4 regions of the Ottowia sp. VDI28 genome follow, and region 1 is predicted to be linked to each of the others. Evidence: predicted binding sites of a transcription regulator. Region 1 holds the regulator's gene; each other region holds the start of a gene.
What was found. The regulator sigma-54, encoded in region 1, starts transcription at its own class of promoters, with help from an activator protein. The targets are predictions, from matches to a motif close to TGGCANGNAANCTGCTTT.

Region 1 (4,212 bases):
AGTTCGGCGTGATGTATGCCGAGCCGGGCAAGCGGGCTTTCTTCCGCCAGAAGCGCGAAGGCCTGGACGAATACATCGAAGGCGAAGGCGACACCATCGAGTACGACAGCAAGGCCGACACCGTGCGCTTTATCCGCCGTGCCGAGATGCGGCGCCTGGCTGGCTCCACCATGCAGGATGAAGTCACGGGGGCGGTCATCGTCTACAACAACACCACCGAGGTCTACACCGTCGATGGCGCGGCGCGTTCCGCGGGTGCCACCCCTTCGAAGGGGGCTGGCGGACGTGTGCGGGCTATTCTGGCGCCGCGTGGTACACCTGCTCCAGCCTCCGGGGCGGAGTCCGCCGTGCCGCTGCGGCCTTCCACGGGGCCATCCCAGTGAGTGGGCAGGTGGAGCAGCCCGCCCCCGTCCTCAACGCCGCCGTCTCGCCGTCCCAGGCAGCGGCGCCCGGCTCCAGCCGTCTGGAGGTCCGAAGCCTGCGCAAGAACTATGGCGCGCGGCGCGTGGTGCATGATGTATCGCTCACGGTCCGCAATGGCGAGGTGGTGGGGCTGCTCGGCCCCAACGGCGCTGGCAAGACCACGTCGTTCTATATGATCGTCGGCCTGTTGCGCGCCGATGGCGGCCAGATCAGCATCGACGGCCAGCCGATCGAGCACATGCCGATCCACCGGCGTTCGCGGCTGGGCCTTTCCTATCTGCCACAGGAAGCCTCGATCTTCCGCAAGCTCACCGTCGCGGAAAATGTGCGGGCCGTGCTCGAATTGCAGCAGGACGAGAATGGCCACCCGCTGCCCAAGGCCGAAATCGAGCGCCGGTTGACGGAGTTGCTGGAGCAGCTTCACGTGAACGATTTGCGTGATTCGCCCGCGCCCTCGCTTTCCGGGGGCGAGCGCCGCCGCGTGGAGATCGCGCGAGCGCTGGCCACGCAGCCACGCTTCATTCTGCTGGATGAGCCCTTTGCCGGTATCGATCCTATTGCCGTCATCGAAATCCAGCGCATCATCGCCTTTCTCAAAGGGCGCGGCATTGGTGTGCTGATCACCGACCACAACGTGCGCGAGACACTGGGCATCTGCGACCATGCGGTCATCATCAGTGAAGGCCGTGTGCTGGCCGCAGGTACCCCCGAGGAGATCGTTGCCGATCCTGAAGTGCGGCGTGTGTACCTTGGCGAACACTTCCGGCTCTGAAGCGTGAACACGCTATTGAGTACACCGGCGCGGCGGTGACGGCATGAAACCCGGCCTTTCACTGCGCGTTTCCCAGCATCTTGCGCTCACGCCCCAGCTACAGCAGTCGATCCGGCTTTTGCAGCTGTCCACGCTGGAATTGGCCAGCGAAGTCGAGCAGATGCTGGACGACAATCCCTTTCTTGAGCGCGCAGAAGAAGACGCCGACCGCGAGGCATTCGGCCTTGCGCGCGCCGATACCCGCGTGAGCGAAGGCGACCGCGCCAGCGAACAGGGCGCGGAGGCTGGCACAGACGATTTCGGCGATACCGACGGGGCCAGGGGCGAGACCCTGGTCGCTGAAAGCTGGGACGGCGATGGCAGCGTGGAAACCCAGCCCGACGACGGTGAATGGGGAGGCGATGCGCCCGCCCGCCGTAACAATCTGGAAGATGACGACGAACTCGACCCCGGCGAGCGTGGTACGCCGCAGGAGTCTCTGACCGATCACCTGCACCGCCAGGCCTTGTCCCTGCGCCTGATGCCGGAGGATGCGGCGGCCGTGCGTTTCATGATCGAGTCGCTGAACGAGGATGGCTACCTCGAAGACACGCTCGCTGAACTGGCCGCGACCCTCCTTGATGAGAACGACGGCCAGGAGCAGATGGAAGAGTTGGTGCACCGCTTCACACTGGCACTCAGGCTCGTGCAATCACTGGAGCCCGCCGGCGTCGGCGCGCGCAACCTGGCTGAATGCCTCACGCTGCAGCTCAAGAGCCGCCAGAATGAGCGAGGGTTGGGCGCGCAGGAGCAGGCGCTTGTCGCCGCGGCGCTGCAGATTTGTACTCAGCACGGCGCCATGGACCTGTTGGCGCGGCGCGATGCACGGCGGCTTGCCCAGGCCACGGGTGAACCCGAAGACCTGGTGCGCGCTGCCATGGCCTATATTGGCCGGCTGGAACCCAAGCCGGGGCGGCGCTTTGCGGATGTCACGCGTAATGCCATTGTGCCGGATGTCATCGTCACCTGCAGCGGCCAGGGTGCGCAGCAGCGCTTTCGTGTGCAGCTCAACCCCGATGTGATGCCGCGTCTGCGCGTGCACGACATCTATGCCGGTGCCTTGCGCGGCGGTCGAGGCGGCGAGAACCACCAGGCGTTGGCGCAGCGCTTGCAGGAGGCCCGGTGGTTCATCAAGAACATCCAGCAGCGCTTCGACACCATCCTGCGCGTGTCACAGGCCATCGTCGAGCGGCAGAAGAATTTCTTTGTCCATGGCGAACTGGCCATGCGTCCCATGGTGCAGCGCGAGCTGGCCGACGAGCTGGGCGTGCATGAATCAACCATCAGCCGTGTAACGACCGCCAAATACATGGCCACGCCGCAGGGCACCTTCGAGCTGAAGCACTTCTTCGGCTCTGCGCTGGGGACGGAAGCCGGTGGCAATGCCTCCAGTACGGCGGTGAGGGCGCTCATCAAGCAATTCATCTCCGCCGAGGACACGAAGAAGCCGCTATCGGACAACCAGATCGCCGATATGCTCAAGGAGCAAGGCATCGATTGCGCCCGCCGAACGGTGGCCAAGTACCGCGAAGGGCTGCGCATTCCCGTGGCGAGCTTGCGCAAGCTGGCGTAACCCCTGGGACCGCCGAGCTCCAGCTCGGCAAGAGGGGTTTTGTACACGCTGCTGCCAGGCTGGAGCCCGGCGATCCCGGCGGGCAAGGCTTGCCACCCTCGGCGGGAGCGACAATCACCCCTTACTGGCCTGTGCCGCGTCCCGATCAAATGAACCAACTGACCCTCTTCCTACCCTGCGCCGCCGGCGTTGAAGGTTTCCTGGCCGATGAAGTGCACGGCCTCACGGGCCTGGTCGGCAGTGATTTGCTCACCGTGCGCGCGGGTGTGCGCGTGCGCACCGATTGGGCGGGCGCGCTGCGCCTCAATCTGTACAGCCGCCTGGCGCAGCGGGTGCTGATCGAGCTGGCGCACGGCCCCTATCGCGACGCGGAAGATCTCTACAGGCTCGGCTCAGGCGTGGCTTGGGAAGAATGGTTCACGCCTCGCCAGAGCTTTCGCATCGAGTTGACGGCGCAGCACAGTCCGCTGCAGAGCCTGAATTTCGCGACGTTACGCGTCAAGGATGCCGTGGCCGACCGTTTCCGCCAACGGGGCGGTGTACGTCCCAGCATCGATACGCATGCGCCGAATGTGCGCCTGCATGCCCACCTCACGGTCGACACTGCCACGCTGTACATCGACACCTCGGGCGAGCCGCTGTTCAAGCGCGGTTGGCGCCAGGACAAGGGTGACGCGCCGCTGAAGGAAACCCTGGCAGCCGCCATGTTGGCCGCTAGCGGCTGGTGGCAGCCTGCTACGCGCTCGGTGCAGGAAGTGCCGCTGTATGACCCCTGCTGCGGCAGCGGCACGATCGTCATCGAGGCGGCGCAGATTCAGCTAGGGCTGCCCGCGGGCGGTCAGCGATCCTTTGGTTTCGAGCAATTGAGACCATTTGATCGCGCAAGCTGGCAAACCATGAAAAGCGAAGCCCAAGGCGAGCGCAGGTCTGCCGACGTGCCCGTCTTCGGTAGCGACGTGGCCCACCGCATGGTCGATTTTGCCCAACGCAATGCAGAGCGCGCTGGCGTGGCTGATGCCGTGCAACTGCGCGGCGGCGATGCGCTGCAACGCATGCCGCCAAGCGCCCAACCGGGCGTGATCGTCATGAACCCACCCTATGGTGAGCGTATCGCTGCCGCGGGTGTGGCCGGCCGGGGCCGCGAGGCTTTCCAGAGCGGCACACTGGCGCGCGCGCGGGGAGAAGGGACGGGGACGGCGGCCGAGGTCGACGCCGGCGACGATTTCTTCCGTCAGCTCAGTGCGCATTGGAAGTCACACTACGCGGGCTGGAGTGCCTGGCTGTTGACGCCCGATCTCAAGCTCCCTGGCCGTCTACGGCTGAAGGAATCGCGCCGGGTGCCGATGTGGAACGGTCCCATCGAATGCCGGCTGTTCCGTTTCGATCTGACGGGCCGGGCATCTCC
Region 2 (4,212 bases), 900 kb from region 1:
GGACGGTGCCACGCGGTGGGTGCCAGCGGCATATCGTTCGTCCAGACGTGCGCGTGGGCGTCGACCAGCGGGGCATCGGGGCGGGTGTTGATATTCGGCATGTGGCTTAGAACGTGTTTACGATCTCGGCGCGAGGGCCGTTGTGATCGAAAAATGGTGGATGCAAGGCGAAAACCGCAGGGATACCTCGTGGTATCGCGAGGATTTTTAACGCGGCAGACGCGGTTTTTCGGGCGCAACGGACCCGCGAGGAGATCGTAAACACGTTCTTATTGCATGATGGTGGAGGCGAGCGGCTCCACGATGGGGCGCCATTTGTCCATCTCCGATCGGACAAAGGCCGACAACGCTTCCGGTTTACCACCAATCGGTTGCATCGAGAAGGTCTGCAGCTGGGCCCGCCCCTCGGTGCTGGCGAGAAACTCGTTGGTGGCCTTGTTCAGAATTGCCACGATAGACGCGGGAAGCCCCTTGGGGCCGACCAGCCCGTTCCAGCCGACGGCACTGGCCTTGATGCCCGATTCCAGCAGGGTCGGCACGCCAGGCAGGGTCGAGACGCGCCGCGTGCCCAGTACCGCGAGTGCGCGGATCTTGCCGGCTTCGATTTGCTGCAGGTAGGTCGGCACCAGGTCGAAGCTGAGTTTCACCACGCCCGCGATCAAGTCGTTGAGCGCGCCTGCGGAGCCCTTGTAGGGCACATGGATCATGGAGGTGCCGGTGGCGCGCTGTACCAGCTCCGCAGCCAGATGGCCCATCGAACCGTTGCCTGCGGTGGAGTAGGAAACGTCGCCAGGACGGGCTTTCAGCCAGGCGATGAGCTGTGTGAGATCCTTGGCCGGCACGGAGGGGTGTGCCGCCAATACCAACGGAAGATCCGCCAGCAGCGCGATCGGTGTGAAAGCCGTCACCGGATCGTAGGGCATGTTGCGGTACAGCAGCTTGTTGATGGACAGCGGGCCTGTCGTCGATAGCAGCAGGGTGTGTCCATCGGGCAGGGCGGCCGCTACCTGCGAGGCGCCAAGATTGCCATTGGCGCCCGGGCGGTTGTCAACGACAAAGGGATGGCCGACCACCTCTGTGAAATGACGTGCCAGCAGGCGTGCGAAGACATCTGTCGAGCCGCCCGCCGCGAAGGGCACTACCACCTTTACCGGTTGCCTTGGCCAGGTGCCCTGGGCCTGTGCCAGGGAAGCCGCGTTCCAGCCGAGCGCGGCGGCGGCGCCGCAGGACATGCGGTGCAAGGCTGTCCGCCTGTTGAGGGGCGTGGTCATTGATGTCTCCTATCCGGTGCGATTCGCTCCGATCGTGGCAGGCGCCTGGCCACGGCGGGAAAGGAGAATGGGGGAATTTCTCCTAGCGGAATTCGGATGGAGGTCGGATGGAGAAGGCTGCGCGCGATGGGCGCGCGCCTTGGGACATCAGCGCGCTGGCGCCGCCCTTCGGGGCCGGGGGATCACCCGGCCCGGAAATTCAGACTACCGGAGATCAGAACGTGTACTTGACGCCCACCACCACGCCGTTGCGGCCGGTGAACTTGCCAGAAGGGGTGGCATAGAGTTCCTTCTTGGCGTCGGTGCCCACGAGCGCGGCGCTGGCGGAGAAGCCATTGCCGAAATCCTTGTTCAGCGTGACGGAGTAGTCGGTGTACGCCGCATCGTTGTTGTTCTTGATCCACTGGTGGCCCACGTGCGGTACGACCGACCAGCCGTTACCCAGATCGAAGCTGGCCGAAACATCCAGGTAGCCGCTGTTCTTGCTGTTATCGAAGCCGAACAGGTTGGTCACGGAGTGGGAATACTTCACCGTGACCATTTGCCAGGTCAGCGCGCCGTAAAGCTCGGTGGTGTTGGGGCTGATCGCCAGTTCATGGTTGGGATACTGGTAGCGCAGCACACCGACGTCATAGCCGAGCGGGCCCACGGTACCTTTGTAGCCGCCGTAGACGTCCCATTCCATGGGCGCATCGCCCCCTGCATCCTTGATCCAGCGGATCGAGGTGAGCCAGGTGCCCACGTAAAAGCCGCTCGCATGGGTGTAGTCCGCGCCGGCCGAGATGGCGGGGTTGAGCCGGCTTTGCGAGATGCCGCGGTAGCGGTAGTCGCTGGTCAGCGCGGCGTTGAACGCCAGCGAGCTGGCGGGTTCGGCCGCGGCCGCCGGGGCTTCGGCTGCAGGTGCGGCCGTTTGGGCCGAAGCGCCGATCGCGGCGGCCAACAATGTCAGGCCAAGGCCCAGGTGATGCAGTTTGATGCGTGCGTCAATCATGCTTGCTCCCAAAGGTTGAAAACGCTCCCGGAAGTGCATAAGCAGGGAGCATGCCAACTGAGAGACCACAGAGCCGAAGGTGTTTCAGGCAAGCGGGTTTGGTTACCAGATCCACGTTTTCGCACCGGAGTGGTGCGGTGGGCCTGCGCGAACACCCCTTTTCGGGGCGGTTGCGCAGAAGCAAGCATAAAAGCGGTGCTGGTGCCACGCTGCTGAGCCAGTGCCCTTCGTGAAAGCTTACGTCTTAAGCACACCACGGGCAGCGCCTTGGCGCTTCCGGCGCCAAGCCAGCAAGCCCAGGCCGCCCGAGAGCAATGCCAGTGCGCCATGCCCCAGGGTGGGCACGGGGGTCAGCGTGGTGGCTGGCGCATCTGCCAGTACCGCAATGCCACCCGGATCACGGATCACACCGTTGGCGGCCAGGTCATCGTCACCGGTCGTACCGTCCGTTAAGGTCAGCACCACCTTGTTGCCGCTGATCGTGGCATTGGGGTATTCATACCAGTGGTCCTGCGTGTTGTCGGCTGTTTTGCCGAATTTGTAGTACTTGGCGCCGGTGGGCAGCGTTTGCGGGTAGGTCAGCTCCACGGTCGCCTGGCTGCCTGCTTCGCCACCGCTGAGCGTAAAGCCTGCCAGGCCGAACGGGAAGCTCATGTTCGATGGCGCGCCGCTGGCGGCAGAGACCTCCAGCGCTTGGCTCGCATCGAAAGCCCACAGACCGGTGCCTCCGCCACTGACCTGGGCTTGAACCGAACCCTCCTTGCCCACGGCGCCGAGCGAGGCTTCTGCCGGAGCCGCCGCGAAGTCGAACTGTACGGTGCAGTTGCCGGTCAGGACGCCCGTGGTGTAGACCGTGCGATCCATGTTCCAGCTGCCCACGGGGCAATCACTGCCCGCCGACAAATCCACGAGCTGGTAGCCCGGCTTGGGCGTGACCGCGCACGCGCTGGTTTGCCCAGGCACGGCACCGCTGCAGGCGACTTCGCCCCCGGTGGCCGAGTTGGGAATGCCGGTCACGCTGCCCGTGCTGCCGCCGACAAACAGGGTCACGGGTTTCGAGACAATGACATAGCTGTAGGTGCCGTCGCCCATCTTGTAGCGGTAGCCCGGCAGCACCACGGCCGTTCCCGCGCTGGTGAAGGTCACCGTGCCGTTGCTCGGTGTGCCAGCGGTGGCCGTGCCGCCGAGCAGCACCAGTTCATTGGCGCGCGTGGCCAGCTTCTCGCCGATTTGCGTGGTGAGATTCACATCCAGGGAAACGGGCTCGTTCAGGGCGATGGCGGCCGGCAGTTCCGCCGCGGCAATCTCGACGGGGAAGTCCGAAGCCCATTTGGCGTAGTCGGTGGTGATGCCGTTGGTGCCCCAGCTATAGTATTTGTAGAAGTCAGCGGCCGTATTGAGCGTCCAGGGCCAGAAGGTCGTGCCGCGGTGCTTGGCCGCTTCCATGGTTTCGCGCTTGAGGCCGCCATAGGAGGGGTTGAATGTGGAGTTGTTCCCCTGCGTCGCATTGAGCACGTTGCGCACATCGTTCAGTACGGCGCCCGAATCGGCCGAGCCTCCCAGGAAGCCCAGCGCCAACTCGGGAATCTCGCTGGTGCTGCGTTTCATCTGAGCGGTGTCGAAAGAGATCGCAATCGACTGCTCGGCGACGCCTTCTTCGGCGATTTCCTTTTTCAGCTGCGTGACCACCGAGGGCGTGCCGCTCTTGATCTCGATGAAGTGCGTGATCGGCTTGTTCTTGAAAGCCTGGAAATATTCGCGCAGCGTGGGGACCTGCCAGTTCTTGGTCTTGGTCCGCAGGGCTTTCACCTGCGCCAAGCTCATGCTTTCGATGGCGCCCGTGCCGTTGGTGGTGCGGTCGACCGTGCTGTCGTGCATGATGACCAGATGGCCGTCGGTGGTGATGTAGATGTCGTTCTCTACCGCATCGGCGCCGGAGGCGACCGCAGC
Region 3 (4,212 bases), 720 kb from region 1:
ATCCGCATGCAGCTCACCATGCCGGGCACGCTGGACGAGCGCGTGGTCATCGTCGACATCGACGAGCCCAGCCTGGCCCGGCTGGGCCAGTGGCCCTGGAGCCGCGAACGCGTTGCGGCCCTGATCACCGAACTGACCGCCCGGCAGCAAGTGGCCGCCCTGGGCCTTGACGTCGTGTTTGCAGAACCCGACCGCAGCTCCGGCCTGCACGAGCTTCAGGCCCTGGCCAATCACCAATTGAGCGGCCAGCCCGGTTTTGCCGAGTGGCTGGCGGGCGCCACCCCCCGGCTTGACTACGACACCATGCTGGCCAAAGCCTTGGTCAACCGGCCAGTGGCCCTTGGCTATTACTTCACCAGCGACCGCGGAGGCCGCCGCGCAGGCACCTTGCCCGAGCCCGTGCTGAAACCCGATGCCAGCGCGCCGCTTCCCGGCCTGCTGCAATGGGACGGCTACGGCGCCAACATCGAGCTGCTCGCCAAGGCCGCGCCGCATGGCGGCTTCTTCAACGCCGTAGGGGACTCCGATGGCGTTGTGCGCTCCGTACCGATGCTGGCCGAGTTCGGGGGCGCATTCTACGAATCGCTGGCGCTGGCCACGCTCCGCCACAGCCTGGGTGAGCCGCGCCTGCAGATACAGCGCGCCGCTTCCAGCGATGCCGCCAGCCCCCTGGCCGCCGTCAAGCTGGGCCGCGGCCCGCAAGGCTTGCAGGTTCCCCTGGACCGGCGCGCCACGGCGCTGGTGCCTTACCGTGGCCATGGCGGTCCGCAAGGCGGCTCGTTCCGCTATATCTCCGCCGCCCAGGTGATCGAAGGCAAGCTCCCCGCCGGCAGCCTGAAAGGCCGCGTGGCATTGCTCGGCTTTACCGCCCCCGGCCTCATGGACTTGCGCACCACCCCCGTGGGCGAGGCCTTCCCCGGCGTCGAAATCCATGCCAACCTGATCTCGGGCATGCTCGACGGCCGGATTGCCCACCAGCCCGACTATGCGCGTGGTTATGAGGTGCTGGTGGTGCTTGCCGCCGGGGCCTTGCTGATCTTTGGTCTGCCATTCCTGCCCATGGCGGGCGCGCTGCTGCTCGGCGTGGCGGTGATCGCTGGCCTGTTGGCATTGAACACTGGCCTCTACATAGGTGCCGGCCTGGCTTTGCCCCAGGCAGCCGCCCTCATGATGGCGCTTACCGCGCTGGCTCTCAACATGGCCTGGGGCTATTTTGTGGAAGGCCGGGCCAAGCGCGACCTGGCGCAGCTTTTTGGCACCTACGTGCCGCCAGAGCTCGTGCGCCAGATGCTCAAGAACCCCGAGCAATACAGCATGCAGGCCCGGACCGAGGAGCTGACGGTCATGTTCTGCGACATGCGCGGCTTCACTGGCCTTTCGGAAACCATGGCGCCGCGTCAGGTGCAGGCCTTGCTGAACAATGTGCACAGCCGCCTGACCAACGTGATCCGCGCCCATCGCGGCACCATCGACAAATACATGGGCGATTGCGTCATGGCCTTCTGGGGCGCCCCGGTGGCCACCCCCGATCACGCCAGCCTGGCTGTGCAGGCCGCGCTGGCCATGGAGCAGGCCCTGCACATCCTCAACATCGAACGTATCGCCGCCGGCCGCTCGCCCTTGGGCCTGGGTATCGGTATCAGCACCGGGCAGATGTCGGTGGGCGACATGGGTTCCGACGTGCGGCGGGCCTATACCGTGGTGGGCGATGCCGTGAACCTGGCTGCCCGCCTGGAAGGGCTTTCCAGTGTTTACGGTGTCAATATCGTGGCCAGCGCCACTACCCGCGAGCAAGCGCACGGCTTTATATGGCAGGAGCTGGACCGTGTGCGCGTCAGGGGGCGCCACCAGGCCGTCACTATTCACACCGTGCGCGCGCAGGAGGGCATTTCGCTCCGTGCTTTGACGCAGGAACTGACGCTTTGGGAGCAATTGCTGGAGGCCCAGCGGCGCGGGGACATGGCCGAATGCGAGGCCAAGGTGAACCAGCTTCGTGAGTTGAATCCCGGCTTTGAGCTCTACCGGCTGTACGAGCAACGGATTGCCGCTCATCACAGACCGCTCCCAGATCCGGACGGAGGTGGCTTAGTGGACAAGAGTTTGTGGATATGAGAACTTGAGAAGAGGTGTTCCGCGTCCACTGAGGTCGCGCATACTTCGTACACTCAAAAAACGGCTTCGGTGAAAAATTCACCGAAGCCGTTTTTCTTGGCTGTCCGGCTGGCGACGCATCCACCACACGATAGGTCCGGCGTCCATACGAAGAAATCATGCCTCATGACAGAGACAACATTGTGATCTCCTGGGCGGGGGGAAAAGTAAACATCTCTCTTACCCTAGGGCGCTGTGAGGCGTTGTGATGAAGACAAATGGTGTATCTAAGCACCAAAATTTGTGACAAAAAATGTCGCCCCAAGTAACCCAAAAGACCAAAAATAGTCACTGCGTTCTGCCAACTATTGCACAATGACCACGTGGCAGGGGCAAGCAAGCCTCCCGGCACCGCTGGCACGCTAGATGCATAGGCAAGCCCTGTGCGGCAACGCACTCAATGCAAAATCTCCAGATCCAACCACCACCATCGCAGGAAGAGGAAGTGAAAATGAAATCGCTCCGTAAAGTACAGAAGGGTTTTACCCTGATTGAATTGATGATCGTTGTCGCGATCATCGGCATTTTGGCGGCCGTTGCGCTGCCGGCTTACCAAGACTACACCAAGCGGGCAAAGGTGTCCGAGATTGTGCTGGCGGCTAGCTCTGCTCGCACTTGTGTTTCTGAAATCGTGCAATCTAAAGGCTTTTTAAGCCTGAACACCTGCGCGAGCAGTTTCAAAGCGACGAAATACGCAACTGGGATGAGCGTGGGCGCTACCACCGGTTTGATTGCAGTGAACGGTACAGTTGACGCTGATGTTATTCGAGTTACTCTGACTCCTTCGGGCAACACGACAACTGGAATCACAAAATGGACATGCGCTGGGACGCCTGCTAGACTGATGCCTGGTTCTTGCCGATAAATATTTAAATCTAATCCGGGACCCCAGTTATCTGGGGTTTTTTTTGGATATGCAAAAGAAAAGTAATACCACTATCCTTGCCCTTCTTTTGTATGTCGGCATAGTTTTGCTATATCTGCCTGGTGTCGGCGGAGCTTTTTATTATGATGATTATTCAAACTTAAAAGATCTGGCGAGCATTGATGGCTGGGTAAGCTTCTGGGAGTTCGTGTATTCGGGTCACGCAGGACCTCTCGGGCGGCCGCTCGCGCTTTTGACATTTGCATTGCAGCATTCTGCATGGCCCGGCAATGGAGAAGGCCTCTTTTTTACAAATATCAGCATTCATGCATGTAATGCGGTAATCGTTTTTTTTCTAGCCCGTCAGCTTCATCAATTGGTAAGAGAGGAGGAGCGGCAAGAGAGTAAGGCAAATGAGTTTGCCCTGATTGCTGCTGCTTCTTGGGCATGCTCTCCGATATTGGCATCAAGCAGCTTAATATTGATTCAAAGAATGACCACTTTGGCTGCATTCTTTATGCTGTTAGCTGCTCTAATTTATTTAAAAGCATTTGACTATTTTTCGGCGCAACCTAAAAAGAGATTATTGCTTCAGACGCTGGTGTTAGGAGGAGGGACTGCGTTTGCGACTCTTTCCAAAGAAAATGGCATATTATTACCTGCACTTGTCTTTACAGTGGAAATCTCCTTGCTGAAAAATAATGCTGCTGCTGCAGCATGGAGGCGTACACGCATTAGTGTTCTTGGAGCGTCTGTTGTTATTTTGTTGGTTTACATTTCTCCATTGGTTCGACCCTGGCAGAAAATTAGTGAATTTAGAGGATTCTCCTCTTGGGAGAGGTTGCAAGGTGAGTTATTCATACTTTGGGAGTATGTTTATCTCATAATCCTCCCGAAAGTGGCATATTTTGGTCCATTTCAGGATCAAAAGGTTATTACCGATGACGCCGTGAAAATATATGCCTCAGGGATCGCATTATGTGGGGCTCTAGTTGGAGCTCTGCTTTATAGAAGAAAAAATCCGTGGCTTCTTTTTGCGGTTTCTTGGTTTTTGGTAGGGCATATGCTGGAGTCCACGAGTTTGCTCTTAGAGCCGTATTACGAGCATAGAAATTATATCCCGCTCGTAGGGTTGTCAATGCTCTTTGCGAATTTTTCCATATTTTTTATTCAAAAGTATGGATCGATTGTAAGAG
Region 4 (4,212 bases), 1.7 Mb from region 1:
TATCGACGCCGATGATCCCGACGTCCTTGATGCCGCTCTCCGCGCAGTTGCGAGGACAGCCGCTGACAGCGAACTTGACCTTGTGCGGCGCATGCATGCCCACGAAGGCGCGCTCCAGATCTTTGCCCAGTTTGGTGCTGTCCTGCGTACCCATGCGGCACCACTCGCTGCCCACGCAGGTTTTCACGGTGCGCAGCGCCTTGGCGTAGGCGTGCCCGCTCGGCATGCCAATGTCGCGCCACACCGCCTGCAGGTCTTCTTTCTTCACGCCCAGCAGGTCGATGCGTTGTCCGCCGGTGACCTTCACGGTGGGAATGCCGTATTTGTCCACCACGTCGGCAATGCGGCGAAGTTCCGCGGCCGAGGTCTCTCCGCCCCACATGCGCGGCACCACACTGTAGGTGCCGTCTTTCTGAATGTTGGCATGGCTGCGCTCGTTGATCAGGCGGCTTTGCGGATCATCCCGGGCTTCCTTGGGCCAGGTGCTGATGAGGTAGTAGTTGAGTGCAGGGCGGCAGGTGGCGCAACCGTTAGGCGTGCGCCATTCCATGAAATGCTGGACCTCGGCCACACTGAGCAGGCGATGCTTCGCAATAGCCTCGCGTACCGCCTGATGGCCGTGGTCGGTGCAACCGCACAGGGCCTTGGTTTTGGGGGCCGCCGAGAAATCGCCACCTGCCGTGAACATGATGATCTGCTCGACCAGCCCGGTGCATGAGCCGCAGCTTGCGCTGGCCTTGGTGTGCTTGCGCACCTCTTCCAGCGTGAACAGGCCCTTTTCCTGAATGGCTTTGCAGATCGTGCCCTTGGTAACGCCGTTGCAGCCGCAGACCTCGTCGCTATCTTGCATCGCGGCCGCCTTGTTGTGGCCTTGATGGCCGGCGTCGCCGATATTGGATTCACCGAACATCAGTTTGTCGCGGATGTCCTTGACCGTGCGGCCTTCTCTCAAAAGCTTGAAGTACCAGCTGCCATCCACGGTGTCGCCATACAGGCACGCGCCCACCAGCTTGTCGTCCTTGAGAACGAGCTTCTTGTAGACGCCCGCGAACGGATCGCTGAGCACGATCTCCTCGGTGTCCGCGCCACCCTGAAAATCGCCAGCGCTGAACAGGTCAATCCCCGTGACTTTCAGCTTGGTGGAGGTCATGGAGCCTTGGTAGCGCCCGATGCCGAACTCGGCCAGGTGGTTCGCGAGCACCTTGCCCTGTTCGAACAGAGGGGCGACGAGGCCATAGGCAATACCCCGGTGCGCCGCGCATTCGCCCACGGCGTAGATGCGCGCATCGGTGACGGTTTGCAGCGTGTCGCTGACCACGATGCCGCGATTGACGTGGAGCCGGATCTTTTCCGCCAACTCGGTGTTGGGGCGTATGCCCACCGCCATCACCACCAGCTGCGCGGGCGTTTCGCTGCCGTCCTTGAATTTCACCGCGCGCACGCGGCCGCCTTTGCCGCCGTCCGCATCGCCCAGCAACTCCTGTGTTTGCGCCGTCATCAGGAACTGCATGCCCCGTTCGGCCAGAGATTTCTGCAAAAGCTTGCCTGCGACGTCGTCCAGCTGGCGCTCCATCAGCCATTCGCCCGCATGTACCACGGTCACCTTCATGCCGCGTTTCATCAGGCCGTTGGCTGCTTCCAGGCCCAGCAGGCCGCCGCCGATGACCACGGCTTCCTTGTATTGCGTGGCGGCCTCGATCATGGCCTGGGTATCCGCGATGTCGCGGTAGGCCAGTACACCTTGCAGGTCCTTGCCGGGAATGGGCAGCATGAACGGGTTGGAGCCCGTGGCGATGATCAGCCTGTCGTATTCGGCGCTCACGCCATTGGCGGCATGCACAATGCGCCGGCTTCGGTCTACCCCCGTCACGGCACAGCCTGCGTGCAGCGTAATGTTGTTCTGCTCATACCAGGCCCAATCGTTGAGCACGATCTCTTCCAGCGTCTGCTCGCCCGCCAGCACCGGCGACAGCAGGATGCGGTTGTAGTTGGGGTGGGGCTCTGCGCCGAACACGGTGATGTCGTACAGATCGGGGGCGATCTTGAGCAACTCTTCCAGCGTGCGTACGCCCGCCATACCATTGCCTACCATCACGAGCCTTGGTTTTTTCATCGTGAACCTCTGTCTGGCTGAAACAAAACCTTCCGGGCTTCAGAACTTGGAGCGGCCCGGCAACAAAAAAAGCGCCTTCACGGAGCACGGTTTGACCCATGCCGGTGAATGACGCCTCTGTCTGGTGCGGCGCGCCTTTGCGCCGCGGCCTTGCGAAAAAGCGATGCAATTGCCGTGCCAGGTGCTGCGCTGCAAGTTGGTGCATGCCTGGACGGGTATTTCCGGCACGCGAATTGCTGGGAAGAGGCATGACTTCCGCTTTGCATTTCCTCCAGGTAGCCCGCCAGTGCGAGATCGCCGAGCTGGAGCAGCTTCAGCGCACCAGTGCGCTCGTCGATCTGCTCGGGCGGCTGATCCATGCGCTGCAGAAGGAGAGGGGGCTGTGCATCGTCTACCTGACGGGGGGTGGTGCGCCGGCCTTGCTGGTGGAGCAGATCGAGGAGTGTGAGCAGTTGGCGCGCGACGTACGGGCAGGCTTCGGCCAGTTGGACACGCCGGCTCAAGGAGCTCGCCTGTTCAGCCGAATTGCCTATGTATTGCAGGGGCTGGATGTGTTGCCCGCGCTGCGCGGGCGCATAGAGGCGCGCCTTGTCAATCCCGAAGAGGCGGTCGTGGCCTTCTCCAAGCTGGTGGCGGGTGTTCTGGCCGTGGTGTTCGAAGCCGCCGACAGCGCCGCAGACCCTGGCGTTTCCCGCCTGCTGGTGGCGTTGTTCCACTTCATGCAAGGCAAGGAACTTGCGGGGCAAGAGCGTGCGGCGGGCGTTGCCGCGTTCGGCGCGGGTGGCGAGCAGCGCCAGCAGCATTGGCTGCACCTGATTGCCGCGCAGGAGCGGTGTTTCCAGGTCTTCGCCGAATTCGCTCCGCCCGCGCTCCTGCCGTTGTGGCGCTCCGAAGATGCCGCGCTGGAGCGCCTGCGCCGCGTGGGATGCACCGATCCGGCGGGCGCCGGATCCGCGGCCGATCTGCGCGAGACATGGTTCGACGTCGCCACACGCCGCATGGATGCGCTCCACGCCGTGGAAACCCAACTTGCGGCAGAACTGCTGTATCAATGCGAATGCCGCATTGCCCAGGCGCGCGAACCCTTGCCGGCCGTGAGTGCGGATGCGGATTTCTTCGATACCGCCCAGGCTCCGGCCGCAGGCCTTGGGCCTCAGCTGAATCGGTCGGTGCTGGAACTGGTGCAGGAGCAGTCCCAACGCCTGCAAGCCATGCAGGGCGAACTGGAAACCGCGCGAGCCGCGCTTCAGGAGCGCAAGCTGGTCGAGCGCGCCAAGGGCCTCCTGATGGCTCGGCGGCAGCTCAGCGAGGGAGACGCGCACAAGCTGCTGCGTCAAACCGCGATGCATCAGGGCCGCAAGCTGGCTGAGGTGGCCGAGGCTGTCTTGGCGATGGCTGATCTGCTGCCGGCTGCACCGCATTGAGGTGTCGCAGGCCTTGAGCGGCACCAGCATGGTGCAGTGCAGCATCATTGTGTCAGCCAGAACCGCAGTGCTTGTCCGTGAGATGTGTTTGGCACGCTTCATGCAATGACTCACTCAAAGCTCGGCCAATGGCGGCCGAGTGGAAGAAGACAACGGCGTCCTCCTCTTCCCCGCACATGCGGGCTGAGGTCAGGCGCCGTTTTTGTTTTTTGTCTCCCACGTTCGAAGGAGTTTTGACATGTCGCCATCCACCATTCCACGCCGCGGTTTCCTTGCACTGACCGCGGGTACCGCCTTGGGTTACCGCGGTGCTTGGGCCGCTGGTTCTGACAAGCCCGAGAAGGAGGAGGTCAAGATCGGTTTCATTCCCCTGACCGACTGTGCAAGCGTCGTCATGGCCTCGGTGTTGGGGCTGGACAAAAAATACGGTGTGAAGCTCGTGCTCAGCAAGGAGGCCAGCTGGGCTGGCGTGCGGGACAAGCTCGTGAATGGCGAGCTCGATATGTCTCACGTGCTCTATGGCCTGATCTATGGCGTGCATCTGGGCGTGGGCGGGACCCGCAAGGACATGGCCGTGCTCATGGGCCTCAACCACAACGGCCAGGCCATCACGCTGTCGAAAGCCCTGGCCGGCAAAGGCGCCGTGGACGGCCCGTCGCTGGCTGCCCTCATGGC

Region 2: a site for sigma-54 is predicted at 2,301-2,318, ahead of WJU18_RS29870 (TorF family putative porin). Genes of this name have one in related genera too.
Region 3: a site for sigma-54 is predicted at 2,507-2,524, ahead of WJU18_RS30730 (pilin). Genes of this name have one in related genera too.
Region 4: a site for sigma-54 is predicted at 2,336-2,353, ahead of WJU18_RS11335 (nitrate- and nitrite sensing domain-containing protein). Genes of this name have one in related genera too.

What each region holds. Positions count from the first base shown of each region.
Region 1 is NZ_CP149820.1:624,987-629,198, forward strand. Features, by position in the region: gene lptA (lipopolysaccharide transport periplasmic protein LptA) at 1-383, shown strand, start outside; gene lptB (LPS export ABC transporter ATP-binding protein) at 392-1,195, shown strand; gene rpoN (RNA polymerase factor sigma-54) at 1,239-2,807, shown strand; gene WJU18_RS02855 (THUMP domain-containing class I SAM-dependent RNA methyltransferase) at 2,957-4,212, shown strand, end outside.
Region 2 is NZ_CP149820.1:6,287,777-6,291,988, reverse strand. Features, by position in the region: gene WJU18_RS29880 (amidohydrolase family protein) at 1-101, opposite strand, end outside; gene WJU18_RS29875 (Bug family tripartite tricarboxylate transporter substrate binding protein) at 270-1,271, opposite strand; gene WJU18_RS29870 (TorF family putative porin) at 1,486-2,262, opposite strand; gene WJU18_RS29865 (IPTL-CTERM sorting domain-containing protein) at 2,500-4,212, opposite strand, start outside.
Region 3 is NZ_CP149820.1:6,467,440-6,471,651, reverse strand. Features, by position in the region: gene WJU18_RS30735 (CHASE2 domain-containing protein) at 1-2,112, shown strand, start outside; gene WJU18_RS30730 (pilin) at 2,552-3,016, shown strand; gene WJU18_RS30725 (hypothetical protein) at 3,066-4,212, shown strand, end outside.
Region 4 is NZ_CP149820.1:2,363,197-2,367,408, forward strand. Features, by position in the region: gene nirB (nitrite reductase large subunit NirB) at 1-2,113, opposite strand, end outside; gene WJU18_RS11335 (nitrate- and nitrite sensing domain-containing protein) at 2,362-3,537, shown strand; gene WJU18_RS11340 (CmpA/NrtA family ABC transporter substrate-binding protein) at 3,776-4,212, shown strand, end outside.